Regions from separate parts of the Pseudoalteromonas sp. T1lg10 genome, predicted to be linked through region 1. Evidence: riboswitches for the same ligand, from Rfam matches in the RefSeq annotation. Region 1 holds a riboswitch; the other holds the start of a gene.
The links. Region 1 has a riboswitch for cyclic di-GMP ahead of C2M17_RS14585 (NEW3 domain-containing protein). Riboswitches for the same ligand answer to the same signal wherever they lie in the genome.
Positions count from the first base shown of each region.

Region 1 (16,025 bases):
CTTTTTGTTGTTCTTGTTGTTCCGGTACGGCGGAGGATACAGCCTTGGTCATACCTTTATTATCCCTTGGTGTCACAAATTCGGACAAAGATACCATTAATGGCCCTTGGGATCATGGTGTTTCGGCAAACTCGCGCCTATAAGCGGTGAATAGCGGGGAAAATCAGCATGGCAAGCACAGGCAAATTAGGGCTCTTTACCTATGCTCAGTAGCTTGTTCATAAAGTCAGATTTGTTCTTCTCACTTTGATAATCAAGGTGATAGGTGTTATGAAAGCCAAAGCGTAAAAGTACGCCGCTGCCTTGCAGGTACAAGGTATAGCCATCAAGATCAGAATAGGCGTACAAGCCTTGGTAAAACTTGCCTTGCTCGGTTTGTTCGCCATGTTGCTGAATGCGCTCATAAGCACGGAGCAGGGTTTTACTGTCGATTTCATTTTTCATAAGCTAGATCCTTGCGATAAGGGACAAGTTATAATCTTTGGGTATGTGGCGTACAGCACAAAAAATAGGAGTAAACAGGTGCAAGTTCAAGTATTGGGAAGCAGCTCAGGAACACCGAGCAAAAGCCGAAATGTGTCCGGCTATGCGGTGTTTCGTGACGATCAAAAGCCCTGGTATCTGGTCGATTGTGGCGAGGCAACCCAGCATCAGATATTAAAAACCAAGCTGGCGCTATATCACCTTGAGGCTGTGTTTATCACTCATAAGCATGGCGATCATTGCTATGGCTTACCGGGTTTAATTGCTTCGGCAGGTTTATCGGGACGTACCCAGACACTGCGAATAGTGGCACCGTCAGAGGTGCTGGAGTTTGTCCGTGCCGCCATGGCAATGAGCGAATGGACCTTACCCTTTAATCTTGAGCTTGTAGATTTTGAGGAACTTAGTGGGCAAACCTTTGGTTGGGTTAAGGTTCAAAGCTGCCCGCTGCAACACAGGGTGCCAAGCCAGGGCTTTAAATTTATCGAAACCCAAATTCCGCGCAAACTGGATATTGAACGCCTGAGGGCAGAGCAAATAGCCAGCGGCTCCCATTACAACCTTCTGCAACGTGGTGAGGATGTGAGCTATAACGGCGTCCTATTGCGCGCTGATGACTATACCTATTTCGCTTGGCAACCCAGGGTGCTTGTTATCTGTGGTGACAATGAGACGCCCAGTTGTTTAGACCCAGTAATTGCCGGTGTGCATTTGCTGGTTCATGAAGCTACCTTTCTCGCCGCAGACTTACAAAAGGTGGGCCCCCATACAGGACACAGCGATGTGCAGCGTATCTGCGCCTATGCGCAAAAGCAGGCGCTACCGGCGCTGTTACTGAGTCACTTTAGTGCCCGATATGGCCCGGGAGAGGGCATGTCGGCAATAGCCGATGAGGCTAAAGGTGTGTATTGCGGACGCTTGTTTTTGGCAACCGACGGCATGGTAGTCGCGGTGGAGAAAAACACCGAAGTGAGGCTAGTGCAAAGTGACTTTAACAAGGAATAACCTAGTATGAGTTCACTAACTTTGTCTTTTGCTGAATTTCAGAAAGTCATCATTCTAAAATAGTGCGTATACTCGAAAAAGGCTTTGCCAATAGTTAGTTAGCTGTATTTTATAGTCTTTTGGAAGACTAAGTATCGCACTGTTTAAAAAATGAACAAATCTATTAATAAAGCACAGAAATACAATAGGTTGAAAATTGTATACTTGCACTTTTGTGCTCAACTTTAAAACTGGGCAAGCATGGATAGTGCTTTGATCTGCTCCGAAGTAAAATAAAAAATCTAGCTAAATCCGCTGTTCAGTTGGCATTAATTGATATTTTTATCTAAAAAGAGCTGTTTCTCCGCATTTTTATCCTGAACGCCTTGTTCAGTTACAATTTTGTTCGTTTCTTGTCCATTGATTTATAAAAAGTTTCAAAAATAGCTCAAAAAAAGATCAATTTTATCATTGAGAATCCTTAAATCACCTTGTTAGAATGCGCCTTCGCTTGGGCCCCAATGGTCCATGAAGTAAGATTCGAAAGCACTCTCGAAACGGCAAACATTAGGAAACTAATGTACGCAAAATCACAGGCCCTAACTGTTTAAGGCAGTGGGCAGCTGGATTACCGAAAGAGGCGCGTTGATAGAGCTCGGTTATTGACTTGGTCATAAAACTGGGAGCTTTCGAAGTGATGTACAAACTTTGAGAGGTTCTAGTAGTGACTATAACGAAAGGCGTCGTAACGCCTAATAAACTTTCTTCATCTGTTTTAAAAGCCTGTGGCCTAGGACTTTTGGCAACTACTTTGGGCTTTACCTCAAATAACCTTTATGCTGCAAACGGTAACGGCGTACAGAGTGCGATGCAGCATGAGCATACGGGCCGTGGCCAAGTATTCAAACAAAATCAAGCTGACACTCAAGCTAAGAAAAATCAATTAGAACAGCAAACCCTAGCGCTTGCCGCCACCATGGGCGAGCTTCGCCGTGCTAACAAGGGCGCCGGCAAGGGTGGCAAAGACAAATTTTCTCCTGCCTTTGAGCAACAACTAGAAGAATTAGTGACTGCCCGCCAGGCCAGCCAATACGCCTTATTACAGCTTGATGCCAATGCCGCATTGCGTACAGTGATGCCAAACGCCAAGCGTACCGGCATGCCTGCGCATATCGAAGCCAAACTAGCCCAACAAGCGGAGCTGGTGGGTCAACTGGAATTCGTTTATGAAGACTCAGATCAAGCTGGTCAAATCCGCCTAAGCTACTACCTAACAAGCGCTAATAACAAGGTTCAGCTTTTTGTGCCTGATAGTATCGACACTGAACTTTTGCAATCTGGTGCCCAGGTGCGCGTTAAAGGTTGGCAGTTTGACAATGGTGAGCAGGAAAATGTGCAAACCGCTTTGGTTCTTGGCGAAGAGCAGGCGAGTTTAGAAGTGCTTGCAGCTGGTAGTGATACTTCCAGTACCAGCACCTCTACTCAGGCCGCACTTACCGGCACCATAGGTGAGCAAAAAGTGCTGGTCTTAATGCTGAACTTCCAAGATAACCCAGTTAAGCCTTGGACAACCCAAGAAGTCGAAGAGATGGTGTTTGGCCGTGTTAACGACTATTACAAGGAAGCCTCATACGGCCAAACCTGGCTAAGCGGTGATGTGCGCGGTTATTACACCATGCCAATTGACACCACCTGTAGTTATTTAGGTATGGATAAGTATGCCATGCAGGCGGCCAAAGATAATGGTATCGATTTGAGCCAGTATAAGCGTCTAGTTTATATGCTACCGAAGAATAACAGTTGTAGTTGGCAAGGTCAGGGTACAGTCGGTGGCTCACCATCAAAAGCTTGGATCAATGGTGAGCTCAACCTTAAGATTATTGGCCACGAGCTTGGCCATGGCCTTGGCCTAAGACATGCCAAACGACTCAATTGCGGCAACGATGTTAATAATGACTTATGCAGTGCTCTTACCTATGGTGACAGCCTAGATATTATGGGCCGGTCAGAAGGCCACTTTAATGTGTTCAATAAGGAACGCTTAGGTTGGTTGACGGCCGAGCGCGGTGAAATTATTACCGCCAATGCGGGTGGTAGCTATCAGTTGGAGCCTTATGAACAAGTCTCAAGTGGTCAGGCCAAGGGTCTGAAGGTACGCCGTGGTACCGATGCCGCCACGGGCGAGCCTCTGTGGTACTACCTTGAGTACCGCCAAGGCACTGGTTTTGATAGCTTTTTAGCGGGCAAGCCGATTACCGAAGGGGTCTTGATGCACTACAATAAATCGGAAGATGATATTAATAGCAGTATCTTGATGGATATGACCCCTGGCAGCTCTATATATGATCAGGATGATGCTGCCTTAGTCGCGGGTAAGAGCTATAACGATGCAGTAGCCGGTGTCACTATTACCACGCAGTGGGCCGATAGCTCAGGCGTGGGTGTGAATATCAGCTACTCAGGCCATCAAACTTGTACTGCGGCCCAGCCAAGCCTTGCGCTGGCATCAAGCAGCAGTGTGTGGGCCGAGGCTGGTGAAACTGTATCTTATCGTGCCACGTTAACCAATAACGACAGTGCCGAGTGTGGCAGCAGCAACTATAACGTGTCTGCGCAAGTCGCATCAGGTTGGAATAGCACACAGCAAACCGTAAGCCTGGCACCGGGTCAAAGCACCACGGTTAGTTTGAGCGTAACCTCAAGCACTACCGCTACAGAGGGCTTCTACGATGTCACCATTAAGGGTGTGAATACCAGCGATAGTCGCTATCAAGCAAGCACTGTGGCTTCTTATGTGGTTGAAGCGCCAGTGGCTGCCTGTGTATCGGCAAATCCACAATGGACCTTGCAAAACACCAGCTCAACTCAGGTAGCGGCGGGCACAACTGTGACTTATCAAGGCACACTGACCAATAAGGATGCGGATAGCTGTGCGGCTTCGACCTTTGATGTGAAGGCAAGCCTCCCTGCAGGCTGGAAAGCAACTAGCCCAAGTGCAACTCTGGCGCCGGGTCAATCACAAACCTTAAACGTTAGTGTTACTTCGGCGGCGGATGCCAATGCCGGTGTGTATGACTTTAGCCTGGTTGCCGTCAATCGTAATAACGGCGGTTACCAAAGCTCGGCCAGCGCCACTTATCAGGTTGCGGCACCGGTGGCCAGTTGTAAATTAGCGGCACCAAAACTTGTTGTAGCTAATGCACAAGGTGCTGAAGTTGATGCCGGCACAGTACAAGGCTATAACGTCGAGATCACTAACCAGAATCAGGACTGCGGCGATGCGACCTATAACTTGAGCATTGCTACACCAAGCGGCTGGAGCGCTAGCAACAGCTCGGTTACCCTGGCTAGTGGCACGACTACGACGGTCAGTGTCAGTGTAATGTCAGCGACCAGCGCCAATGCGGGCAGCTATAATTTGACCTTGACGGCTAAGGACGTAGCAAATACCGCCTACAGCAGCACCAGTACCTTGGTTTACCGCGTGGCACAGCAACAAAACAATGCGCCGGTTGCCTATAGCGACAGTGTAAGCATGGCGTCTAAAACGGCCATTTACATTAATGTGCTTGGTAACGATAAGGATATCGATGGCGATACCCTAGTAGTTAAGAGCGCGACTCAAGGTGCCAAGGGGAGTGTGCAGGTACTGAGCGATGGCCGTATCAAGTACACGCCGGCAAAAAACTTTAAAAACGGCGATAACTTTAGCTACACCATTAGCGATGGGCAACTAGAATCAACGGCGACTGTAAATGTAACCTTGGCTGGCGGCAGCACTGGCGGTGGTGGTAATAAGGGGAAGGGTAAGAATTAATCTCTGCCACTATTAAGGTAGTACTGAGGAATAAACATAAAAAACAGCCGAGGAGTGAACCTCGGCTGTTCTTATCTTTTATTAAAAACTGCTATTAATACTCCTATTGTACAGTGATAACTTTGATGCTGACTTGCGCCTCGGCAGTGTCGCCAGCTGTGTCGGTAAGAACGGCCTCGATAGCTTTTGTTATGTCAATTGCCGCTGCGTCCTCGAGATCAGGATACCATTCGATGGTAAAGGCACATGTGTATGTATCAGTCCCTGTAGCTATACCGGAGTACCCTAGTAGAGTATTCGAGACGCAAGGAAGGTAAACATGTCCAAAGTGTGAACCACCATTATTAAGTACTCTGAATTCATCTACTACGTCCGGATTGGCAAAGACTGACATTTTAGAAGCTATATCTGTACCATCCCAGATTTGCAGAGAAGTAAGGTTGGCATTACGAACACCACCATTATTAATTTCAACGACAACTAGCGAACTGGTGACAAACTTCATAGCCGCACTTGCATCAAGTGGGGTGAAGGTAACGGTTGCATCATCAGAGTCACTCACATCGTCCCCATCTTCATCGGTACCATATATGGTTGCTAAATTTACATGAGAGTCACCATCGAGACCCTGTACTTGTAGAGTTATAGTACAGCTGGCGCTTTGTCCTGGCGCTAGATCGAAGCCGTCGTTCAACGCATCGTCAGCAATGGGTTGTAGACCACCACCCTCACCATCATCAAACATATCTACAATACAGCTATCGGTGAGATCCCCGAACATGTCATCGTCTAACTCGTCGAAGGTCACGGTATCATTCCCGCTCGCAGCAACGCTAAATGTAAAGGTGTAATCAATATCTCTAAAGATGGTGGGATCATCACCCGTTTCGGCAACGGTCTCTGGGTTGGCATCTTTTTGCAGGTCGACCTCTGATGGAACATTACTTATCATCACAGTTTCGGAATCAGAATCCGTTGCTTCGTCACCTTCATCATCTGTTGCCTTAGCCGTGACCACATTGGTATGTGCAAGAGGATCACCATCATCTGAGTTAGCATCAAGTTCATCGAGATTTTCGGTAAAGCTACAAGTGTAATCTGTGGTATTACTAATAGTACCACCGGTTGCACAATCGCCCTTACCATTCAAGTCGCCGAACATATCGTCTACGAGGTAGGTTAGGGTAACCGGAGAATCCCAGTCATCTGAGGTGTTGCTAACCACCACAGTGAATACAACATCACCACCTGACTCAGGCACTTGCTCTACATCTGCTGTTTTAGTGACATTGATAGTCGGAGGTAGGTTAGTTATGGTCACCTGCCTTTCTGGGCTACAGTGATCACCAGCAGCATATTGCGCAGCAGCTAGCTTGTCATAGCAAGAGTCATTGGTGGGATCTTCATCACCATCGGTTATGACCGCGCCATTTTTGTCTTCCAAGCTAGCTGCGATAAGATCGTTGTACTTTTGAGCTGTTGGAATTGTCGGCAAACTGCCGTCAACAATATGCACGCTAAATGCACAGCTATAGGTGCTGCCTGGGAACACTTCAACTTCACTCTCACCTTCTGCCGGCTTTTGACAAGTGCTACTTGTCAGGTAAACACCCTCAGCAGTATCGCCATCAACCGTAGTGGTAGCACCCCACAGGTCAATCTCTGTTTCATAGCTGCCGTCGGCATCTTTGTCTATCCAGTCTGAAAGTTCAGTTAGGAATATAGATTGCCCAGGTGCCGGTGTGGTATTAGGGTTGGTAAAACTAAGGGTATAAGTAAATACCCCGCCAGGTTCAGTATGTGTGCTGGTGCCAACAAGCGTTTTTTGGATGGCAGGAGCTTTAGGTTTGATAAACACATCAATATCGAAGGAATCGCAACGGCATTTGGATGGGGTGCCAGGTGCTGCGGGATCATTTATTGAGCAATCGGCATCTTCTTTATTGTGCCAGGCCATACAATAGTTAAACTCGGCCTTACCGGAGTCATCATCATCGCGGCAAAACATAGTTATAACTTCTTCTTCATACAAATGGGTCTCATCTAAACCTTTGCCTTTACCGATATCGGCACAGGCATCTAGACCGTCCTCAAGGTCGACCCCTGGATCATCATTTTGACCAAGCAGAACAGAACAGGTGTTGGAGGTGTTAAACTCCTGGGCGCTCCAGGCACCCTCAGGCAAATAAACCGAGTAGTCGTATCGTTTAGTGGCCGTTGTGGTGATGGTCACATCCGCTATGAAGGTGAATTCGCCGCCGAGTTCACATGTGACAGGTGTGGTGCCATCGAGGTTTTTAACATTGTCTACCTTACTGACCCTTACGTCATTGGCGGTAAATTAAGGGCAAATCCCGCTTGCTCGGCCATACAGGCCTCATTATTTTGCTGCGGGAAGAAGGATGCGTGTGCGGGTGTGGTGCTAATGCCATATAGGCTAGCGGTGCTTATCAGGGCGACACCCAGGGCTCTGACAAGCTGCTTACAGTTAAATCGTTTCATAATCATGACCTCAGTCAATCGTTAATATTGATAAAACGTATGTAAGTGCGGCACTTTTAACTGCGGAATAAGGCTGGATTTCTCTCAAGTGTCCACTTTGCTTTTTACTACTTGCTTCGGCGTTTTTGCCGTGTCTAGCTACTGTCTATGGCGGCCCATATTTAAGTGGTGTCCATAGCGCAGAATCCTATCTAGTAGCGTTATAGAGCATGCTTTGTGCCAGTGTGCTATCTAGTTGTTTTTAAATGTTTTTGATCTTATTTATGGGGGCTTTTCCGGGGTGGGTGTTGCACAGGTGTAACACTTTGCTTAAAAAATCATCTTCCAAAGTCTCACAAAATTAAATTAATATTATAAATATCAATATGTTATTTTTTTTGTCATTGTTCAACCGGTGGTGAACAGATACGAACACTTTTTCGCGAAGCGTGAGACTCGATAGCAGTAGGTTGATATCGACAATTAGGCCTGTGTAGCAAGGCCTTGGCATAAAGAAAGAGAATAAAATACAGAGGGCTTACACAGGCGTGATGTGATTATTTTCAGGTAAGGCTAAGTAAAGTAAAAATAGCGCGACCTTGGCCTGGGTTGGCGGGTCGCACTATCTGGGATGGATTATTCGCCGGACTGCTCGGCAGGGGCGCTAGCTAGTTCGTTCAGCACCGCGGCAAAGGTTTCATAACTTTGGGCACCGACCAGCAAGGTTGGGTTAACTAGATGACCGTCTTCAACTCTGCCTACCAAAAAGCTGGGCGTTCCGCGAATACCCAAAGATGAGCCATAACTCATATCCTGCTCTACCTTGGCCAGTACCGTTTCATCCTCAAGGCATTTCGCAAACTTATCCATATCCAGCTCAAGTTTCTCGGCGCTGCTTTGGTATAACTCGTCGCCAAGCTGGCGCATATTGTTAAACAGCTGTTCGCGCATGGGCCAATAGGCTCCTTGTTGCAAGCTGCAGTTGGCGGCTACCGCCGCGCCTTTTGCTTGTTTGTGGAAACCCAGTGGGAAGTCGCGAGCAATATACTTTACCTTGCCGCTGTCAATAAAGTTGGTTTTAAGCTTGCTGAAGGTGGTGTCTACATATCGTTTGCAATAAGGGCATTGGTAGTCAGAAAATTCGACAATGGCTAGGCCGGCACTCGCATCACCGAGTTTTGCTAATGCCTCATCGCCAGCAAAGTTTTCTTGTGTTGTCAGGGTCTTGTGTTTCGGCTGTTGTGAGGCCGTGGCGATATTGTGAATTTCTTTGACCTGAGTGCCTATGGTCGCCAGTTGTTTTTTTAACTCACTCACTTCTTGTTTTAGTGCACTTAGTTCCTGTTCAAGCTTACTCTCTTTGGTGTCTTGTGCCTCAGCATCACAGCCATTGAGTAAGAATAAGGCAATTATTAAAACTATATACTTGGGTATAAATGTTGACATTGTGTGGTCCTCTGGATTGCAACTTAGGTTTAGTTACAGCTTTATTTTGCACTTCTTAATTAAGCGATAAAAAGTCGTTCGCGAAATATTCAGCTCTCTTGCCGCTGCTGAGATGTTGTAGCCATTATTTCTAATGGCCGTAAGTATTAACTCTGTATCTATCTCTGATCTATGTTTTACTAAATCTATTACCTCTGACTTTGAGTCAGATTTTTTTGGCAGCCTTATACCCAGGTCTTGCTCGGTGATAATATCGTTTTCGCTCATGATAATGGCACGTTGGATACGGTTTTTAAGCTCCCTGATATTGCCAGGCCAAGAGTAGGCTTCCATTGCCTGTAATGCCTGATCACTAAAGCTGAATTGATGATTCGGGGGCGTCAGTTTTGTGAGGCAGTCGTTGGCAAGAAGGGGAAGATCACTAATGTGTTTTCTAAGACTTGGGATCTCCAACTGAATAATGTTAATTCGATAGTATAAATCTTCTCTAAAAAGGCCTTCTTCGATGGCATTTTCTAAATTTACATGGGTGGCAAAAATAATGCGACAATCTACCTCGGTCGTTTGATTGCCACCTATGCGCTCAATATAATTTTCCTCAAGAAAATGCAGTAAATTTATCTGTAATTCCAATGATAAATCGCCTATTTCATCGAGAAATAAGGTGCCTTTATGGGCCCGCTCTATACGTCCTATATATTGCTTATTGGCACCGGTGAACGCGCCTTTTTCATGGCCAAAAAGCTCAGAGTGGATCAGGGTGGGCGGCAGTGCACCACAGTTTACCGTGATAAAGGGGCCATTGCGGCGTGGCGACAAGGAATGTATATATTGGGCGCACAAGCCCTTACCTGTGCCGGTTTCACCGCCGATTAATATGGTTTCATCGGTACAGGCAACCTTATCCAGGGTCTCTTTTAGTCGCTGCATTTCTTTGGATTCGCCAAAGCAGATGCTGTTGGCTTTGCTCGCTGCCGTACCTAGTTTTGAGCGCAATTTAAGTTGCGCCATGCCATAAATATGACCCAAGGTGTGATCCAGCCGTGCCCAGTCTACAGGGAGGTGATGATAATCAAGAAAGTAGTCGGTAAAGCAATAACTGATATTGTCTAGCAGATTGTCGCCGTCGCGAAACAGCGCTAACCATAACAGTGAGTCCTGGCTGGCCGACAGCTGTTTTACGGCTTTGAGCACCGCTTGCTGTTGGCTATGTCCGACCAAGGCTATAGCAACGTAACAGTTATGCTGCTCGAGGATTTTATAGGCACAATCCAAGCTGTTGGCATGGATAAAATGCCAGTTGGGTAAGTTCGTCCGTGAGTTATTTAAGCATGTTTCATCGGTAAAATTTAATACCAATACATCACGCTCCATGTGGATCGTTGTTGTATTGCGCTTACTCACACTAAACCCTTAGCTATGAGACCATGCATTTGTGAGGTGATTAGCTTAAAGTCTAGAAGAGCTGGGACTATTCGCAAGCCAGCTTTGATGGGCGTTAGCGCATTTTTAAGTTTCTATAATGGGTATTAAAGTTAATACTTTCTCCTTAGGCTTTGTTTATACTGACTTACAGAGGATTTATGCCCAGGATGAGGTGAGCACCTTGACACAAGAAGCTGTAATACGGTGTAACAAATATTGATGTAGATCATAAAAAAAGCCCCTAATGGGGCTTTCTGAAGTCTGCATATTACCGTCTGAATTAACGAGCGTTGGTGCTCTCAAAGATTTTGTCCGCAGAAGCGGCAACAAAACCCGTGTAGATTTCACCGTTTGGCTGCAAATAGCGCAAAGCAAACTCGTAGAAGCAGCTTGGCACCGCGAACTCACCATCACTGAACTGCACCTTGGCATCATCGGCAAGGGTGGATGATTGCTCAAGTAGCACTTCCGGAGAGCCTTTGATCTCGCCACCTGAGGTGTTAAGCGCAAAGCCTGCATCTTTTAGTTTCTGGTTCACCTGTTCAATGGTGTCGAACTGAGCCAGGTGGTTAATGCTGACGGTGAAGTGGTTGGCACGATAGCCCCAGGCCGCCATCCAGGCCGCATACTCACTTTCGGCAAGCAGCGCCTTGTATGTTTCATGGCTTACCTGCCAATGAGTGCCCGAGTACAAGAAGTTATCGGCGGTCACGGCGGCTTCATCGATTTGCTCAACCATCTCATGAACGACTTTTTGCAGCTCTTCAGAGCACTGTTCAACTAATAGCTCAGAGATAAACACCTTAGGTTGAGTTGGGTCTTCATGTTCGAAGTGCTTAGCGTACAGCTTTTTCGCTTCGAAGTGATACTCACCACACTCCTTGTAACCCACGGCTAAAAAATGGGCGGCTAGTTTTTCCAGGCCTACTTTAGGCAGGTTGAAGGTACGCAGGGCAATATGATCGTTGATCACATCATCTTGCTGCGTTGAACCTAATAGCTCGTGAACCTTTACCGCTGAAGGCGTTACTTCTAAGTAGTTGTCCCACAGCTTTTCAAATAATGTATTTACATCGTTATGCATGTTTTTTCCTTAACGCATGTGCGCGTGAATTATTCTCTATTAAAGCATTAAGCCCGGCGCTAATTTTTCTGGTAGAGTGCTTTTCGGCGCTTCCACAGAAGCCACAGGATAAGCACAGTAATCTGCTGCATAGTAGGCACTCGCACGATGGTTGCCACTGGCACCGATACCACCAAACGGGGCGGCACTTGAGGCCCCAGTGATTGGACGGTTCCAGTTAACAATACCGGCGCGAATGCGCTTTAAGAAATAGTCATAGTCGGTTTGCGAGTCGCCAAGCAGACCCGCAGATAGACCGAATGAGGTGTTGTTGGCCTCATCAATGGCCGCATCGAAATCACTGTAGCGATACACTTTTAACAGTGGGCCAAAGTGTTCTTCATCGGCCAGGGTGATGTTAGAGACATCGACAATACCTGGGCTGACAAAGCCGGTGTTCTCATCTAGATGTTTCATCTCTAGTAGTGATGTTGCACCTTGGGCTACTAGCTGCTCGTAGGCCGAGCGCATGCCCGCCGCCGCTTTTTTGCTGATCATGGCACCCATAAATGGTTGCTCTTCGGCAAAGCTGTCGCCAATTTGGATGTTTTTAGTCACTGCTACCAAGCGCTCAAGAATGGCATCGCCTTGGTCGCCTTGCTCGATAAACAGACGACGAGCACAGGTACAACGCTGGCCAGAAGTAATAAAGGCAGACTGCACAATATCGTGTACCGTGGCGCCAATGTCGCTCACCCCTTTAATGATCAGCGGGTTATTGCCGCCCATCTCCAGTGCCAGAATTTTGCCCGGATGACCGCCAAACTGCTGATGCAGTAAGTGACCGGTTTGCGAGCTGCCGGTAAAGAAGAGGCCGTCGATATCCTGATGTGAGGCCAGGGCCTTACCCGTTTCTATCTCACCTTGAACCAGGTTAATCACACCTGCAGGAAGGCCGGCCTTGAGCCACAATTCAAGCGTGTGCTGTGCAACCTTAGGAGTCAGTTCTGAAGGCTTGAACACCACGGTATTGCCCGCAAGAATAGCCGGTACAATATGACCGTTTGGCAGGTGGCCTGGGAAGTTATAAGGGCCGAATACCGCAACCACACCATGAGGCTTGTGGCGGATAAAGGCTTGAGCGCCAGGCATGGGGTTTTCAACCGTACCGGTACGCTCGTTATAAGCCTTGATTGAGATAGCAATCTTGCCTGCCATAGCACCCACTTCGGTGCGTGTTTCCCACAGTGGCTTGCCGGTTTCTTCGGCTATGGTGGTCGCTAACTCTTCGCTGTTTGCTTTAAGCTGATCGACAAAACGCTCTAGTAGCGCGATACGCTCACCAAGCTCGGTTTGTGCCCAGTCGAATTGCGCCGCACGGGCGCTTTTTACCGCTGCGTCTACCTGCTCGGCACTGGCGCCTTGGCCTTGCCAGATCTCGGTATTTTTACTTGGGTTGATGGATGAAAACGCCGGGCCTTGACCCGCAACCCATTGGTTATTAATTAATTGCACTTGCATAGTCATTCCTTAACGACTAGAGAGCGCGAAAAAGCGCACTGAATCACCTTGGGACACCCCAAGCGCTTGTGCGGTTTGCGCATTTAAATAAAGTTGATGTTTGATATCGCAATACTGTACGGCATCGCTAAATATAGCCCTGAACTCGCTGACTTTGTCATTACATATCGCCCAGGTGATGCCTTGCGGTCGCAAATCTTCTTTGATCAATACCGGACACACCTTGGATTGGCGCACCGTGGCTATGTTGCCTAGCTTGGCTTCTACCGTTGGACCCGCATCGAACAGATCAACATAGCCGCGGTGCTCAAATCCTTCGCGCTGCAATAAGCGCAGGGCAGGGGCTGTGTTTTCATGCACTGCACCGATCACGGCTTGTGCTTCTGGGCTTAACAGGCTGACATAAATCGGATATTTCGGCATCAGCTCACTGATAAAGGTTTTATCCCCTAAGCCCACCAGGTGATCCGCCTGAGGAAACTCAATGGAGAAAAAGTGCTGCTGTAGCCATTGCCAAAACGGCGAATGTCCTTGCTCGTCGCTCACCCCGCGCATCTCGGCGATTATGGTGTCGCTAAAGCGGTCACTGTGCTCGGCCATAAATAAGAAGCGAATTCGCGATAGAAAACGCCCGGTTAAGCCTTTGCGGTGATCTTCGCGCAAAAACAGCGTACAAATTTCCGAGCAGCCGGTGTAATCGTTACACATGGACAGGGTTTCAACCGAGTTGTAAACACCTAGGCTGGGGCTGTGATGCACTGAGGTTGACAGCCGATAGTGGTATAAGGGCACAGACATGCCCACCGCAGCTTCAATGCCCGTGGTGCCAACTATCTGGCCGCTGTAGGTATCTTCTAACACGAACAAATAGCCTTCATCCCCAGGGCCATTGACCTGCTTGTTGAAACTGGCCTCGGCACGGGCGATTTTAGCCTGTAACTGCTCATCATCCACTGGCAGGGAGGTAAAGCCGTGCCCTGACTCGGTGGCAATTTGTTTTAAAGCGGCGAAGTCATCACCGCATATAGGTCGTAAAACTAGCATAAGATTAGTCGTCGCCAGCTACTGTTATTTAGCAGCAACAACCTGAGCAACCGCTTTTTCAAAGCGCGCCAGACCTTCTTTGATATCCGCTTCTGGAATAACAAGAGAAGGAGTAAAGCGTACCACATCCATGCCAGCGACCAGGCTCATTAGGCCGTTGTCCATAGAGGCATTAAGGAAATCACGGGCGCGTCCCTTGTAATCTTCGTTCAGTACTGCACCTAGCAATAGGCCCTGACCACGTACTTCACTGAAGACCTTGTATTTGTCGTTGATGGCAGCCAAGCCGTCACGGAATAGTTGCTCACGTACCTTAACGCCTTCGAGCACTTCTGGGGTGTTTACTGTGTCGAATGCGGCTTCAGCAACGGCACAGGCCAGCGGGTTACCGCCGTAGGTAGAGCCGTGTGTGCCTGGCTTTAGGTGCTCGGCGATATCGGTAGTGGTCAGCATGGCGCCGATAGGGAAACCACCGCCCAAGGCTTTTGCCGTGCTTAGGATATCAGGCGTTACACCTAGACCTTGGTAAGCGTATAGGTGACCTAAGCGGCCAACACCGGTTTGTACTTCATCGAAAATAAGCAGGGCATTGTGCTTATCGCACAGTTCACGCACGCCTTTAACGAAATCTGCTTCAGAGGCAATGATGCCGCCTTCACCCTGTAGTGGTTCCATCATCACCGCACAGGTGTTGTCATCGATAAGTGATTTGAATGTTTCCAGGTCGTTGTAATCACAGTGCACGATATCGCCTGGCTTAGGACCGAAGCCGTCAGAGTAAGCGGCTTGGCCACCTACGGTTACGGTGAAGAAAGTACGACCGTGGAAGCCTTTATTAAAGGCGATGATCTTAGATTTTTGTGCGCCGAATTTATCCAGTGCCCAACGACGAGCCAGTTTTAGCGCCGCTTCGTTCGCTTCGGCACCTGAGTTGGCGTAATACACTTTTTCGGCAAAGGTGGCATCGGTTAGCTTTTTAGCCAGGCGCAGCGCAGGCTCATTGGTCATCACGTTAGCCAGGTGCCAGATTTTCTCGCCTTGCTCTTTTAAGGCGCTAACTAAAGCTGGATGACAGTGGCCTAAACAGTTAACGGCGATACCACCGGCAAAGTCGATAAACTCGTTACCTTGCTGATCCCATACGCGAGAGCCTTCGCCCTTAACCGGGATAACCTCAGACGGGTTGTAGTTAGGTACCATTACTTCATTAAATAGTTCGCGGTTTACTTGCATGACACACCTTTAAAATGAGAGAGCGGCTCGAAAATGGATGGCCGCTAATTATAGTCGATTATTATGGCCCTTATATTGACTACTTAAGCATTAAATTTGCAGTGTCATATTGATAAATTTGCGTATAATCTCTATCAAAATGACGAAATCGGCAACCATAATGATAAATAAACAAGATGAGAAGCTCCTGGCCATGCTTAGAACCAACGCCCGTGCCAGCATCTCAGATCTCGCCCGCGCCTTAGATTTGTCGCGCTCTACGGTGCAAAGCCGGATGCAAAAACTTGAGGAAAGCGGGGTAATTAAGGGCTACAGTGTCGAATATGGTGATGCCTATTTATCGTCCATGGTGTCCGCCCATGTGTCTATCAAGGTCAAACAAAAGCTCACCACCAAAACCAATATCGAACTTAAGCATATTGATGCCATTACCGAACTCTATGCCATCAGTGGGGAATACGATCTTATCGCCCTGGTGCAGGCGCAAAGTTTAGAAAAACTGAGTCACCTGCTTGATGATATCGGCAA
Region 1 covers NZ_PQBV01000051.1:286,431-302,455, reverse strand. The annotation lists gene C2M17_RS14600 (AbgT family transporter) at 1-52, opposite strand, end outside; gene C2M17_RS14595 (DUF3081 domain-containing protein) at 187-444, opposite strand; gene C2M17_RS14590 (ribonuclease Z) at 523-1,488, shown strand; cyclic di-GMP riboswitch class I at 2,017-2,103, shown strand; gene C2M17_RS14585 (NEW3 domain-containing protein) at 2,192-5,284, shown strand; gene C2M17_RS14580 (hypothetical protein) at 5,388-7,517, opposite strand; gene C2M17_RS14575 (hypothetical protein) at 7,607-7,786, opposite strand; gene C2M17_RS14570 (DsbA family protein) at 8,402-9,211, opposite strand; gene C2M17_RS14565 (sigma-54 dependent transcriptional regulator) at 9,245-10,615, opposite strand; gene C2M17_RS14560 (DUF1338 domain-containing protein) at 10,917-11,720, opposite strand; gene astD (succinylglutamate-semialdehyde dehydrogenase) at 11,760-13,220, opposite strand; gene astA (arginine N-succinyltransferase) at 13,230-14,264, opposite strand; gene C2M17_RS14545 (aspartate aminotransferase family protein) at 14,289-15,497, opposite strand; gene C2M17_RS14540 (Lrp/AsnC family transcriptional regulator) at 15,658-16,025, shown strand, end outside.

Region 2 (16,025 bases), on a different contig from region 1:
TAAAAGATGGGTTTCTTCTGGTGAGATTTGCGTATCGCACAAAGGGCCAAAGCCAGTGTTGATACCGTAAACGGCCTTATCTGAAGCGGCCATCACGTCGACATTCTGACGGCTTTTATTAATTTTATCTAAGGCTTCCTGGCAAAGCTCGGCTTTAATGCTGCCATCATTGATGCCGTTAACAATATCAAGATTTAGCTGGTCTACACCATATCTAAACGTCATCTTATTCTCCTAACTTGTTGTCTGTACGAAGCAATACTTGCTTAATTAAACCATGCTAACTTGCCAGAGATGTTTTATAAATACATAATATTCGTAATTCATTCCGGTTTTATCGAACTAAACTTATCTAATTAAACATCCATCTCGAATTAAGGGGATCAAGTGCAAGTCCATGATGTAGACCTACGCTTACTGCGTATCTTTGTGGCCATAGTTGAGTGTGGCGGATTGGCGGCGGCGGAATCGCGCCTGAGCATAGGCCGCTCCACCATAAGTTCACATTTATCGGACTTAGAGGTACGCCTGGGCATTAAACTCTGTAAACGCGGGCGCAGCGGTTTCGAGCTTACCGAGCCCGGGCGCATCACCTATCAGGCCTCTTTGGAGCTGTTACAGCAATGCGAGGCCTTTGCCAGCACGGTCGCGACCTCAAAAAATGAATTATCCGGTCGGGTTAGTCTGGCGATCATAGATACCCTGGTCAGCGACCCCCGTTGCGCCGTTGCACATGTTATTGCCGAGCTTAAGGAGCGAGGCAGCAACGTTCAGTTCGATATCAATGTGTGTGAGGCGCGGGAAGTTGAAACCTCTGTAGTCAATGGCCGGGCGCTGGTGGGCATAGGCGTCAGTCGCCATCATTTAAGGGGCCTTGATTATTACCCGCTTCATGATGAAACCAACTACTTGTATTGTGCGGCGGGCCATCCCCTGTTCGACTGTGAACCCTCCGCCGTGAGTGATCTGCTAGCCGATGCGGAAGTGATCACCAGTAACTATATGCGTGACCGGGAAAGCCGCAACGATGGTTTAAATTATCAAAACAGTGCCATCGCCTACCATGATGAAGGCATCGCCCATTTAATTTTATCCGGGAAGTTTATCGGCTATCTGCCCGAGCATTATGCCCGGCATTGGGTTGATAAGGGGGGGTTTAAAGCCATCGAGCCCGAAGTGTATCGCTACACCATACCGGTAGTTTTGATCACTTCTAAAAATAACTCAGCCTCGCCGCTGGCGCAGGCATTGATAGAAGAAATGAAGCGCTGCCACCTGTAGGTCGGGATTTTATCCCGAAAAAAAACACATATTCTCATTTTGTCGGCCTGAAGGCCGACCTACAAATCGACCGACAAAAAACCCGCCAGAAGGCGGGTTTTTCTTAAGCGTTATGCGAGATTACCAACCGGTTTTCTCTTTAAGCGCTTTACCGATATCAGCAAGTGAACGTACAGTTTGTACGCCAGCTGCTTCAAGGGCTGCGAACTTCTCGTCAGCAGTACCTTTACCACCGGCGATGATGGCACCAGCGTGGCCCATACGCTTACCCGGAGGAGCAGTAACACCAGCGATGTAAGATACTACAGGCTTAGTGACGTTTTCTTTGATGTACGCTGCCGCTTCTTCTTCAGCTGTACCGCCGATCTCACCGATCATTACGATAGCTTCAGTTTGCGGATCTTTCTCGAACATCTCTAGTACGTCGATGAAGTTAGTACCAGGAATTGGGTCACCACCGATACCTACACAGGTAGACTGACCGAAGCCAGCGTCAGTAGTTTGCTTAACCGCTTCGTAAGTAAGAGTACCAGAACGAGATACGATACCTACTTTACCAGGCTTGTGGATGTGACCAGGCATGATACCGATCTTAGTTTCACCCGGGGTGATAACACCTGGGCAGTTAGGACCGATCATGCGAACGCCAGTTTGGTCAAGCTTAACTTTAACGTCAACCATGTCTAGCGTTGGGATACCTTCAGTGATACAAACGATAAGCTCGATGCCAGCATCGATAGCTTCAAGGATTGCATCTTTACAGAAAGGTGCTGGTACGTAGATTACTGATGCAGTTGCGCCAGTTGCTTCTACTGCGTCACGTACTGTGTTGAACACAGGTAGACCAAGGTGAGTTTGACCGCCTTTACCAGGTGATACACCACCTACCATCTGCGTGCCGTACTCAAGTGCTTGCTCAGAGTGGAAAGTACCCTGACCACCAGTGAAACCTTGGCAGATTACTTTAGTGTCTTTATTAATTAGTACAGACATTATTTGCCCTCCGCAGCAGCAACAACTTTTTCAGCAGCGTCTGTTAGAGATTCTGCAGCAATGATGTCTAGACCTGAGTTCGCAAGAACGTCACGACCTAGTTCAGCATTAGTACCTTCAAGACGTACAACTACAGGAACGTTTACGCCAACTTCTTTAACTGCACCGATGATGCCTTCTGCGATCATGTCACAACGTACAATACCGCCGAAGATGTTAACTAGAACAGCTTTAACGTTGTCGTCAGAAAGGATGATCTTAAACGCTTCAGCTACACGCTCTTTAGTCGCGCCGCCACCAACGTCTAGGAAGTTAGCTGGCTTACCGCCGTGTAGGTTTACGATGTCCATAGTACCCATTGCTAGGCCTGCACCGTTAACCATACAACCTACGTTACCGTCTAGTGCAACATAGTTAAGTTCCCACTGTGCAGCGTGAGCTTCACGCTCGTCTTCTTGCGAAGGATCGTGCATAGCGCGGATTTTAGGCTGACGGTACAACGCGTTACCATCAACACCGATTTTACCGTCTAGACAGTGAAGGTTACCTTCTTCTGTGATTACTAGAGGGTTGATTTCAAGTAGAGCGAAATCGAAATCGTTGAACATGTTCGCAAGACCCATGAAGATCTTAACGAATTGCTTCATTTGTGTTGGGTTAAGACCCAATTTGAAGCCTAGTTCACGAGCTTGGTAAGCTTGAGGACCAACTAGAGGATCGATCTCAGCTTTGTGAATTAGTTCAGGCGTTTCTTCTGCAACTTGTTCGATTTCAACACCGCCTTCAGTTGACGCCATGAAAACAACTTTACGTGAAGCGCGGTCGACAACAGCACCAAGGTAGAGTTCGTTAGCAATGTCTGTGCAGCTTTCTACAAGGATCTTAGCAACTGGCTGACCGTTTTCGTCAGTTTGATAAGTTACTAGGTTTTTACCTAACCAGTTTTGAGCGAAATCTTTGATCTCTTGTTTGCTGTCAGCAAGTTTTACACCGCCCGCTTTACCGCGGCCACCGGCGTGAACCTGACATTTAACAACCCATTTGTCACCACCGATTTTATCAGCAGCTTCAGCAGCTTCTTGAGGCGTGTCACATGCGTAGCCTTCAGAAACTGGTAAACCATATTCGGCAAAAAGTTGTTTTGCCTGATACTCATGCAAATTCATGATGCTTTATCCAATTTTTTGTACTAAAAGAGCTGAATAAATATGCAATTTATTCAACCATCCCAAATTGCGCACCTAGTATAGTTCTCATGGCAATGCTTGAAAACCCTAGTACGACTAAAGGTGGCAAAAAAAAGCTGCGACAAGGGTCGCAGCTTAATTTATATGCAATTTTGACGCTTATACGTCTAATAGAAGACGTGTAGGATCTTCTAACATCTCTTTGATGGTTACCAAGAAGCCTACCGACTCTTTACCATCGATTTGACGGTGGTCATACGATAGTGCTAGGTACATCATAGGTAGGATCTCTACCTTACCGTTAACCGCCATAGGACGGTCTTGGATCTTGTGCATGCCTAGGATTGAAGACTGCGGCAAGTTGATGATAGGCGTAGAAAGCAGTGAACCGAATACACCACCGTTAGTGATGGTGAAGTTACCACCTGTCATATCTTCAACAGTTAGTTTGCCATCGCGGCCTTTGATCGCTAGATCTTTGATGCCTTTTTCGATTTCAGCAAGAGACAGCTTGTCACAGTCACGAAGAACCGGAGTCACTAGACCACGCGGAGTAGATACCGCGATGCTGATGTCGAAGTAGTTGTGGTAAACAATATCATCGCCGTCGATTGACGCGTTTACTTCTGGGAAGCGCTTAAGTGCTTCAACAACTGCTTTCACGTAGAAAGACATGAAACCTAGACGGGTACCGTGACGCTTCTCGAATACTTCTTGGTATTGCTTACGAAGATCCATGATTGGCTTCATGTTTACTTCGTTGAAGGTAGTCAACATGGCTGTTGAGTTCTTCGCTTCAAGTAGACGATTAGCAATGGTCTTACGTAGACGTGTCATAGGAACACGTTTTTGCGTACGGTTGCCAACAGGAGCAGGCGCAGCAGCGGCTGTGCTTTCTTGCTTAGCAGGCGCGCTCTTGATGAAGGCATCAACGTCTTCTTTAGTTACGCGACCATTTTTGCCAGAACCCTTGATTTGCGAAGCATCCAGGCCTTTCTCGGCAATTAGGCGGCGTACAGAAGGCGTTAGCGCATCGGCAGCGCTGTCGTCACTTGACGCTTCAGCCGCAGGAGCGGCGGCTGGTGCAGCACCGGCTGTGGCGCCAGCGATTAGCTTACCAATTACTTGTTCACCAAGTACTGTGTCGCCTTCACCATGGATGTGCTCACCCATTACGCCATCTTCAGGTGCTACCACCTCAAGAACAACTTTGTCAGTTTCGATATCAACCAGGTTTTGGTCGCGGCTTACCGCTTCACCAGGTTGTACGTGCCATGTTGCGATTGTTGCATCAGCAACAGATTCTGGAAGTACAGGAACTTTAATATCCACTTCTTTACCTTCTTGTGCGCCAGCAGCAACTGGAGCGGCTTTGTCTTCAGATGGAGCTGGTGCAGCACCAGCGTCAGCGGCATCAGCTTCACCGATAATGGCAATTACCTGCTCGGCCAGCACTGTTGCGCCTTCTTGTTCTTTGATTTCAGTGATCACACCATCAGCAGGTGCAACAACTTCTAAAACAACCTTGTCGGTTTCGATGTCAACCAGGTTTTGATCGCGACTTACTTTGTCGCCAACACTCACGTGCCACGTTGCGACCGAAGCGTCAGCAACTGACTCAGGAAGAACAGGAACCTTGATTTCTGTGGTCATCTCTTATCCCTTATTTTTTAATGGTAAGCGCGTCAGCGACTAACGCTTGTTGTTCTTTAGTATGTACGGCCATATAACCACATGCAGGTGCTGCAGAGGCTTTACGACCTGCGTATGTTAGGTTGGCACCCTGTGGAATTGAATTCCAGAAGTGATGCTGCGAGCAATACCAAGCGCCTTGGTTTTGCGGCTCTTCCTGACACCATACAAAGTCTTTCACATGGCTGTAACGCTCAACAATGTTCGCCATTTCCTGATGCGGGAATGGGTATAATTGCTCAACGCGCACAATAGCAATATTGTCGATTTCCAGCTTACGACGCTCTTGCAGTAGTTCGTAGTAAACCTTACCGCTACAGAAAACCACACGCTCAACTTTCTTCGCATCGATATCATCGATCTCGTCGATCATGTTGTGGAATACGCCTGCAGAAAGTTCTTCCAGAGACGATACCGCAAGCGGGTGACGTAGTAATGATTTCGGCGTCATTACGATAAGCGGACGACGAAGAGGACGTACCGCCTGACGACGTAGCATGGCGTAAACCTGTGCTGGAGTCGAAGGCACACATACCTGCATATTGTGGTCGGCACACAGCTGAAGGAAACGCTCAAGACGTGCCGAGCTGTGCTCTGGGCCCTGACCTTCATAGCCATGTGGTAGCAAACAAGTTAGACCACAAAGACGGCCCCACTTCTGCTCACCCGAACTTAGGAATTGGTCGAATACAACCTGAGCACCGTTGGCGAAGTCGCCGAATTGCGCTTCCCACATAACCAGTGACGTTGGCTCTGCCGTGGCATAACCGTATTCGAATGCCAGTACCGCTTCTTCAGAAAGCACCGAGTCGTATACTTCAAACTTACCTTGCGCTTCGCTGATATGCTGTAGCGGCAAGTAAGTAGAAGCGTCAGCTTGGTTGTGTACAACCGCATGACGGTGGAAGAAGGTACCACGACCTGAATCCTGACCCGTTAGGCGGATGTCCGTGCCCTCTTCAACCATGGTTGCGTAAGCAAGCGTTTCCGCCATACCCCAGTCCAGTAACTTGTCACCGGCGGCCATGGCTTTACGGTCGTCGTAAATTTTCTTAACGCGAGACTGAGCCTTGTGGTTTTCAGGGTAAGACGCTACCTTGTTACCAAGCTCTTTAAGCTTTTCAACAGATACGCTGGCATCGTATTGGGTATCCCAATCGTGACCCACGAACTTAGACCACTCTGAAGAGTGCTTGGTCTCTGGCTCAATTTCTTCAACCACACAGTGACCATCATCAAGACCACCGCGATAGGTATCGACCAGGTTCTTGATTTCTGCCTCAGTGAACAGGCCTTCAGAAATCAACTGCTGCGCATAGATTTCACGAGGAACCGCGTGCTTCTTGATCTTTTGATACATCAAAGGCTGAGTTGCATTTGGCTCGTCAGCTTCGTTGTGACCGTGACGACGGTAACATACCAGGTCGATAACCACATCGCGCTTAAACTGATTACGGAAATCAAGAGCGATTTGGGTAACCATGGCAACTGCTTCTGGGTCGTCCGAGTTGACGTGGAAAATCGGTGCCTGAACCATTTTAGCGATGTCGGTACAGTAATCTGTAGAACGTACATCATCTTGGTTCGAGGTTGTAAAGCCAACTTGGTTGTTGACAACGATACGTACGCTACCACCTACCTTAAAGGCATTGGTTTGCGACATATTGAAGGTTTCTTGCACCACGCCCTGACCGGCGATCGCCGAGTCACCGTGAATGGTGATAGGCAGCGCTTTAGAGCCGCTTTCGCAACCAAGACGGTCTAGACGAGCACGCACCGAGCCCATAACTACCGGGTTTACGATTTCCAAGTGCGACGGGTTAAATGCAAGTGCCATATGGACACTGCCGCCAGCGGTTGCGAAATCAGACGAGTAACCCATGTGGTATTTCACGTCACCCGAGCCTAGCGTGTCATTGTGCTTACCGGCGAACTCATCGAACAGCGCCGATGGGTTTTTACCCAGTACGTTAACAAGCACGTTTAGACGACCACGGTGGGCCATACCAATAACCGCTTCCTGTTGACCGCTTTCACCTGCACGGTGAATAAGCTCTTTCAACATAGGTACTAGGGCGTCACCACCTTCCAGTGAGAAACGCTTGGCGCCTGGGAATTTAGCACCCAGGTACTTCTCTAGACCATCGGCGGCAATCAGACCTTTTAGAATACGCTTTTTAGTAGCGCTATCGAATTGCGGGCGAGCCTGCACCGATTCTAAACGCTGTTGTAACCAACGCTTTTCTTCGGTCGATGTGATGTGCATGTATTCAGCACCAATAGAACCACAATAAGTAGTCTTAAGTGCTTGATAAAGTTCACCCAGTTTCATCATTTCACCGCCGGCAGCGAATGAACCTACATAAAACTCAGTGTCGAAATCTTCTTTGGAAAGGCCGTGGAATTCTAAGTCTAAATCGCGTACGCGCTCACGCTGCCATAGACCCAAGGGGTCAAGGTTCGCGTTTTGATGACCACGGAAACGAAAAGCATTGATAAGTTGCAGAACTTTGATCTGTTTCGGGTCAGCTTGACCCCCTTCTGCAATAATTACTTCTCGGTGTTTATTTTTTGCCAGTTCGGCGAATTCGGCTCTAACTTGTGAATGTTTGGTTTCTACATCCACGCCTTCCACTTTTGGAAGTTGTTCGAACACTACACGCCATTCTTCTGGCACTGAAGTCACATCATCAAGATATGCTTCATAAAGCTCCTCAACATAAGCAACGTTGCCGCCGTATAGATGAGAAGACTCTAGCCATGCCTTCATCACACCATCGTGCATTTATAAGCCCTTTTATCTAGCGCAGATTTACATTGTCTAGCCTACTCAATAATTGAGTAAGTGATCGAAGAATGGCCAGACAGATGTCTAGCCATTCTTTGCGTTATTATGCCCTTAAACAGAACGATTAAGAAGCATTGATTTGATTTGACCAATCGCTTTAGTCGGATTCAAGCCTTTCGGGCACACGTTGACACAGTTCATGATATTGTGACAACGGAATACGCTAAATGCGTCGTCCAAATCGGCCAAGCGTTCTTCGGTTGCCGTATCACGGCTGTCCGCTAGGAAGCGGTATGCGTGTAGCAAGCCCGCAGGGCCAATAAATTTGTCTGGGTTCCACCAGAAACTCGGACAAGAAGTAGAACAACAGGCACACAAGATACACTCGTATAGGCCATCAAGCTTATCACGCTCTTCAATTGACTGAAGACGCTCGCCTGCTGCCGGTGTGTCGTTGATCAGGAACGGCTTCACTTTCTCGTATTGGGTATAGAACTGAGTCATATCAATAACGAGGTCGCGCACTACAGGTAGACCTGGAAGTGGACGAATGATCACCTTACCCTTGCCGTTTTTCTGCAACGCAGAAATAGGCGTGATACATGCAAGGCCGTTTTTGCCGTTCATGTTAACACCGTCAGAACCACATACACCTTCGCGGCAAGAACGACGGAATGCCAGGCTTGGGTCTTGTTCTTTTAACAGAATCAAGGCATCAAGCACCATCATATCGCGGCCTTCTTCCACCTCTAGGGTGTATTCCTGCATGCGCGGTGCGTTATCCACATCTGGATTGTAACGATAAACAGATAATTCTAAAGTTGCCATCGTCATCTCTCCTAGTAAGTACGAGCTTTAGGTGGGAACGCTTCACGCAATTTAGGCGCGTAGTTAACGTCACGTTTTGACATCTGCTCAGTCTCAGGGTTGTAGATACTGTGACATAGCCAGTTGTCATCATCACGCTCTGGGAAGTCGAAGCGTGAGTGTGCACCACGACTCTCGGTACGGAAGTTAGCTGCAACTGCCGTTGAGTACGCGGTTTCCATAAGGTTGTCTAGCTCTAGACACTCAATACGCTGGGTATTGAAGTCACTTGATTTATCATCAAGACGGGCGAACTGTAGACGCTCACGGATTTCTTTAAGTTCTTTAAGACCCGTTGCCATGGCATCGCCTTCACGGAATACCGAGAAGTTAAGCTGCATACACTGCTGTAGATCTTTCTTAATTTGAACTGGGTCTTCACCTTGACCAGGCTTAGATGTTTCCCAACGATTGAAGCGCGCAAGAGCACCATCAATGTTGTCAGTTGAAGCATCACGCTGTGCTTGGTAATCATTCAGGTAAGTACCTAGGAAGTTACCGGCGGCACGGCCGAATACCACAAGGTCAAGTAGTGAGTTACCGCCTAGACGGTTAGCACCGTGTACAGATACACAGGCAATCTCACCTACCGCGAATAGACCTTCAACCAGTGTCTCATTACCTTGACCGTCTACGTTCAGAACCTGACCGTTAACGTTTGTAGGCACACCACCCATCATGTAGTGACAGGTTGGGATTACTGGAATTGGCTCTTTTGCAGGGTCAACGTGAGCGAATGTTTTCGCCAGGTCACATACGCCAGGAAGACGTAGGTTAAGGGTTTCTTCACCCAGGTGGTCTAGCTTCAGCTTGATGTGAGGACCCCAAGGACCTTCACAACCACGACCTTCACGGATCTCAGTCATCATTGAACGAGCAACAACGTCACGAGAAGCAAGGTCTTTGGCGTTTGGCGCATAACGCTCCATGAAACGCTCGCCGTCTTTGTTTAGAAGGTAACCACCTTCACCACGACAACCTTCAGTAACTAGTACACCCGCGCCGGCGATACCGGTTGGGTGGAACTGCCACATTTCCATGTCTTGCATCGCAACGCCGGCACGTGTTGCCATACCAACACCGTCACCTGTGTTGATGTGCGCGTTTGTAGTAGAGGCGAAGATACGACCTGCACCACCGGTTGCAAGAACCACGGCTTTCGATTTGAAGTAAACAACTTCACCGGTTTCGATGTCGATTGCAGTACAACCAACAACGGCGCCGTCGTCGTTTTTAACTAGATCAAGCGCATACCACTCAGAATAAACGTTGGTTTTGTTTTTAACGTTCTGTTGGTATAGGCAGTGTAGCAGTGCGTGACCTGTACGGTCGGCAGCAGCCGCTGTACGAGCCGCTTGCTCACCACCAAAATTCTTAGACTGACCGCCGAAAGGACGCTGATATACACGGCCATTTTCAAAACGTGAGAATGGTAGACCCATGTTCTCAAGCTCGGTAATAGCTTCCGGGCCAGTTTTACACATGTATTCGATAGCGTCTTGGTCACCGATGTAATCAGATCCTTTAACGGTATCGTACATGTGCCATTCCCAGTTATCCTCGTGCGAGTTACCTAGCGCAACTGTGATACCACCTTGCGCAGAAACTGTGTGTGAACGAGTTGGGAAAACTTTAGAAATAAGAGCACAAGACTTGCCCGATTCGGTGATAGCTAGTGCTGCACGCATACCCGCGCCGCCGGCACCAATTACTACCGCATCAAATTCGCGAACTGAATATTTCACTTAAACACCCCATAGTACGAATAGGCCGATCACTACGTAAGCAAGAGCCATAAGGTTTAGTACGAAGCCAAGAAACGCGCGTAGTTGAGCGTTCTTTACGTAGTCAGTTAATACCTGCCATAGGCCGATGCGTGTATGCACCATGATGCAAATTAGTGCCACCAGGGTGAACACTTTCATCGCTAGATTGCCGAATAGGCCTGACCATGCTTCATAGGTTAGTGCTGGAGTGCAAAGCAGATAACCAATAATAAATAGTGCGTAAGCACTGATAACTAGCGCTGTAGCACGAAGAGATACGAAATCCTGAACGCCATTGCGCTTAAGAGATGCTTGATTTAAGACCATAGCCAAACTCCCGCTAAAACAGCAACAATTACCCATAACACTAGGGCTGCTTTAGCCGTCGCGTTACCTGAGTCTAATTCTTTCCACGGGCCCAAATCTTGGACTAAGTGGCGTACACCTGCGATGAAGTGATACGAAAGAACGGTGAGGGTACCCCAGGCGATAAATTTGGCAACAAACCCGGTTAACAGGCTTTTGACAAATTCAAATCCTTCCGGAGAAGATAGAGACTCAGCCCATGCCCAAATCACAAAGGTCAAGGCAAAGAACATTGCTACACCGGTGACGCGGTGAAGAATTGATGCTTTGGCCGTTGCTGGCATAGAGATGGTCGTTAGATCGAGATTTACAGGTCTTTGCTTTTTCACAGTTACTTGCCCATCTTGCTCACATTGAAAAATAGAGCCATCTACATTGTTTTTATAACCATTTATGCATCACTGCATAAATGCGCTCACAGAAATAAACCGTAGACATGCGAAAAATTCACTTTAGGTGTTCGACTTTAAAGCGAATTTCCACTGATTTGTCATAATCGGTTTACTCAAAGACGTTACGGTATTGAACCTCAGACAGTATATAAGTCTGTAGAGGATATTACAATTCTTGTTTAGTCTCGCAGGTTTGCGAATTAGCCATTGGTATAATATTTAATCTGTGAGGAATATTTATTATACCTAGATGCATTAAAATTGACTTTCTACCCCTCTTGTACGTTAGAATGAGCGCAATTTGCTTAACATTAGTATCACGCATAACAGCAGCAGCTTGTTATTCTTATTAGGAGATAAATAGATGGCAGATAAGAAAGCCACAGTTCATATTGATGGACACGACCCTATCGAGCTTCCAATTTATGAAGGCACAGCGGGTCAAGACGTTATCGACGTTCGTACCTTGGGCTCTCACGGTTACTTCACTTACGACCCAGGCTTTATGTCGACTGGCTCTTGTGACTCATCTATCACCTACATCGATGGCGCCAAGGGTGTACTACTACACCGCGGCTACCCTATCGACCAACTAGCCGAAAACTCAAACTACACCGAGCTATGCTACCTACTGTTAAACGGCGAACTGCCAACAGCAGAGCAACTTGAAAAATTCTCAAACTCAATCACATTAAGCACCATGGTCCATGAGAAGGTTGCAGCCTTCTTCCAGGGTTTCCGTGTTGATGCACACCCAATGGCCATGCTGTGTGGTGTAGTTGGTGCTATGTCTTCTTTCTATCACCAGGACCTAGACATTGCCGACCCAATTCAGCGTAAACGCAGCGCCATTCGCCTAGTCGCCAAGCTGCCAACAATCGCAGCCATGGCTTACAAATACACTATTGGTCAGCCTTTCGTTTACCCACGTAACGATCTGAGCTACGCAGAAAACTTCCTACACATGATGTTCTCTGTGCCTTCGGAAGAATACAAGGTAAGCCCAGTGCTAGCGAAAGCTATGGACCGTATCTTTATGCTTCACGCCGACCACGAGCAAAACGCGTCAACGTCGACAGTACGTATCGCCGGCTCTTCAGGCGCTAACCCTTATGCATGTATCGCAGCCGGTATCGCATCACTTTGGGGCCCTGCTCACGGCGGTGCTAACGAAGCTTGCTTGACCATGCTACAAGAAATCGGTTCGGTTGACCGTATCGACGAATACGTTGCTAAAGCGAAAGATAAGAACGACCCGTTCCGTCTAATGGGCTTCGGTCACCGTGTTTACAAGAACTTCGACCCACGTGCCACGGTAATGCGTGAAACCTGTCACGAAGTACTGAAAGAACTTAACATCGAAGATCCACTACTAGACGTAGCTATGCGCCTAGAGCAAATCGCTCTGGAAGACCCATACTTCGTTGAGAAGAAGCTATACCCGAACGTAGACTTCTACTCAGGTATCATTCTTAAGGCTATCGGTATTCCTACCAGCATGTTCACCGTTATCTTTGCCATGGCCCGTACCGTAGGTTGGATCTCACACTGGGATGAAATGCTATCTCAGCCTGGTCACAAGATCAGCCGCCCACGTCAGCTATACAAAGGCGCAACTATGCGTGACTACGTAAGCCAGGATAAGCGTTAAGCGCCCTGCTGTAGGCACTAAGTAGTAAACATCTACTTAACTACGATGAAATCGGCTAAAGAATTCTCTTTAGCCGATTTTGTTTTTTGGGGCTTTTGCAAAGTAAAATGAACGAAAGCTGAAAAAACAAAATTCCTATCTTTAAAATCTTTAAAATCAATATGTTATAGAACCAAAAACTAATTATCACCCCGTTTGGTTCATGGTGAAAATGAAGCCTTACTGAATGTTCTTGTAAATATATAAATTTATTTCGTGCCTATCTAAACTCTATATCTTGATCTAATTTCCTGCCTATCTTTTCAGCATCTAATTGAGTTTCAAAACGTTTTTTCAGCCTTCAAAAATCTAATGAAAAAACATTAAAAATTCTCCCTTAGATTACTTGCTTGAGTTGATCATTTTTTATACCATCCCTCCACGAATCGTATGGAATGTAAACAACAGGCACTTCCTTACTGATATGAGCTTAAAAGCCGTTTTTACTAATTTTACGCTCAAGCATACAGATATTGTTAGCTAGAAAAAGGCAAATTAAGGGAAACCTTGATACGCAAAACGACCGGCCTAAGGACATTGTCTAAGGCAGCGGAGTTGCCGAGGCGATGATATGTCATCTCCCTCTTCCCGTTTTCATGCACGAACACTTTATTCGCTTTGTTGCGCTGTATCGCTGAGCTATTTTGATGTAGGTAAACATGAAACAATCTTCCAATAAGCTAACAGCATTTCTCCCAGCTCTTAACGATGGGGGCAAAACCATTGCCAAATATCTTCTCCCAAGCGTAATGGCTCTATCCGGTGTTGCTTACTCGGCCTCTTCCCTGGCTTCTACAACCGGTGAGCAAAAAACCCTGGTCCTTATGGTTAACTTCCAGGAAAACCCCGCGGAGCAGCCTATGACCAGCGCAGAAGCCCGTGAACTGATGTTCGGTACCATCAATGATTACTACAAGGCGAATTCATACGGACAGCTTTGGTTTACTGGCGAGGTAGGAGGCCTGGTTACCGTGCCCTTGTCTAATCAGGATTGTAATACCTCTTACATCCTCGAAGAGGAAGCCAAAAAACAAGCTCAGGCTAAAGGTATCGACCTCTCAGGCTATACGCGCTTTGTCTATCTCACCACCGGCGATGGCTGTGCTACTGAGGGCTCTGCAACCACGTCCAGTTTACCTTCGAGAGTAATCATAAATGGTGCCAGAGAACCTAGAGTATTAGCCCATGAGCTGGGACATAACCTAGGGCTGCGCCATGCAAATGCTTTGAACTGCACCGATGGAGTACTTGGCGGCAGTTGTCGTACAATTTCTTATGGCGATAGTTATGACACCATGGGTAATGATGATATGGGCTACTTTAGTACCTTCCAAAAGGAGCGTTTAGGTTGGATGACTTCCTCTGTTGCACCGGAAATTAGTGTGGCCGAGCGCACAGGTACCTACTCCCTCGGCGCCTATGAAGAAAACGATGGCCAACCAATTGCTATTAAAATTCCCCGTGGCCCCGATGCCAACGGCAAACAGCGTTGGTTATATGTCGAGTATCGCCAAGCAATCGCCCACGATGATTTTCTCGCTGACCGCTCTTACAGCTTTTTTCGCGATGATGTTACTGCCGGTATTGTCGTGCGCCAGGCAACCGAGGGAGACGCGTACAGTAGTCAGCTACTGCATATGAAGCCCAATTCTTATTATGAGCAACAAACGGGCTATAAAGACTGGGGAGATCCGGCCCTTCCCGTCGGAGGCACCTTTACAGATCCAGAATCTGGCGCAACCATTAGTTTGATAAGCGCACAAGATGGAAAGGCCGAGGTGAGCGTCACCTTTGGTCAAACAAGCTGTGCGGCGCAGACACCTAGCCTATCTGCTACGCCACTTTCCTCCACTGAAGTCAGTGCCGGAGCTCAAGTTAGCTACAAGGTGAGTGTAACCAATCGAGATTCAAATAGCTGTGGCACTTCCACTATTGACGTGCGAGCGCTCTTGCCACAGGGCTGGTATGCCGACAGTGAGCAGGTATCTCTTGCGCCAGGTGAATCTGTAGACGTTACGCTAAGTGTCACCTCGGCTGTAGATGCCGCAGCCAACACCTATCCGTTAACAATTAATGCAAGCAATAGCGACAAGGTAGCAAGCACACAGGTCGCTTACACTGTTATCAGTTCATCGGGTGAATTGCCGATTACACCTGTACTAAAGGCCAATGACGACCAGGTGGCAATCACCAGCCTAAGCTCAGTTATTGTCGACGTTATGGCCAACGATACGCTGTCAGAGCCTGAAACGGTTAGGCTAGTAACGGTAAGCGGAGCCAGCAAAGGCAGTGTCGAATTATTATCGGATGGAACCGTACGCTACACCCCTGGTAAGCGCTTTAAAAACAGCGATAGCTTCAGCTATACCATTAGTGACGGCATCACCAGCGCAACGGCCAATGTTAGTATTGCACTGCAAAAAGGCGATACAGGTGGGGGAGCCACTAAGCCTGGCCGAGGTAAAAATAAATAAGAGAAAAAAAGCCTGGCGAATTTACCGCTAGGCTTTTAAATTGAAACGATTTATCTCCTTAGTTTACATCCCTGCTAGTTATCTATTCCCCCTCTGGACAAATAGGACAGGTTGCAAAAGCAGTATCTTGAACGGGATCACCTGTAACCTTTAACTCGCCCGTTGCGAGCACTGTATCTTTGAAAATTTGACCACTTTCTTCAAAGGCAGTTGGTATATAACTACCATAGTAAGGCTTACATTCATCCTGCTCTAATTCCACCGTACCAAATGGGATAGTCATCTCAGAATCCGCGTATACGTCTCCTTTGTCATCTGTAACAGAGACATTGGCCAAGGTTAGTGGCTGAGCCTCTGTAGTAATATTACAGACTTGCCCAGAAAAACTGACCTTAGCTATGACTCCTGCGTTTGTTTCAACAAAGTTGGACTCACATACTTTCGATACGCTAATCTCACCTGACAAGCTAGGAGGATCACATTCGCTACTCGCAGTATCGGTAACTGTGGATGCGCCAGCTGGTGTGGC
Region 2 covers NZ_PQBV01000001.1:234,633-250,657, forward strand. The annotation lists gene hutH (histidine ammonia-lyase) at 1-225, opposite strand, end outside; gene C2M17_RS01105 (LysR family transcriptional regulator) at 388-1,281, shown strand; gene sucD (succinate--CoA ligase subunit alpha) at 1,402-2,274, opposite strand; gene sucC (ADP-forming succinate--CoA ligase subunit beta) at 2,274-3,440, opposite strand; gene odhB (2-oxoglutarate dehydrogenase complex dihydrolipoyllysine-residue succinyltransferase) at 3,621-5,114, opposite strand; gene C2M17_RS01125 (2-oxoglutarate dehydrogenase E1 component) at 5,125-7,938, opposite strand; gene C2M17_RS01130 (succinate dehydrogenase iron-sulfur subunit) at 8,053-8,769, opposite strand; gene sdhA (succinate dehydrogenase flavoprotein subunit) at 8,781-10,553, opposite strand; gene sdhD (succinate dehydrogenase, hydrophobic membrane anchor protein) at 10,554-10,901, opposite strand; gene sdhC (succinate dehydrogenase, cytochrome b556 subunit) at 10,892-11,269, opposite strand; gene C2M17_RS01150 (citrate synthase) at 11,697-12,983, shown strand; cyclic di-GMP riboswitch class I at 13,502-13,585, shown strand; gene C2M17_RS01155 (Ig-like domain-containing protein) at 13,682-15,496, shown strand; gene C2M17_RS01160 (DUF11 domain-containing protein) at 15,579-16,025, opposite strand, start outside.
Region 2: linked by a shared signal. The riboswitch ahead of C2M17_RS01155 (Ig-like domain-containing protein) and the one ahead of C2M17_RS14585 (NEW3 domain-containing protein) in region 1 are both predicted to bind cyclic di-GMP.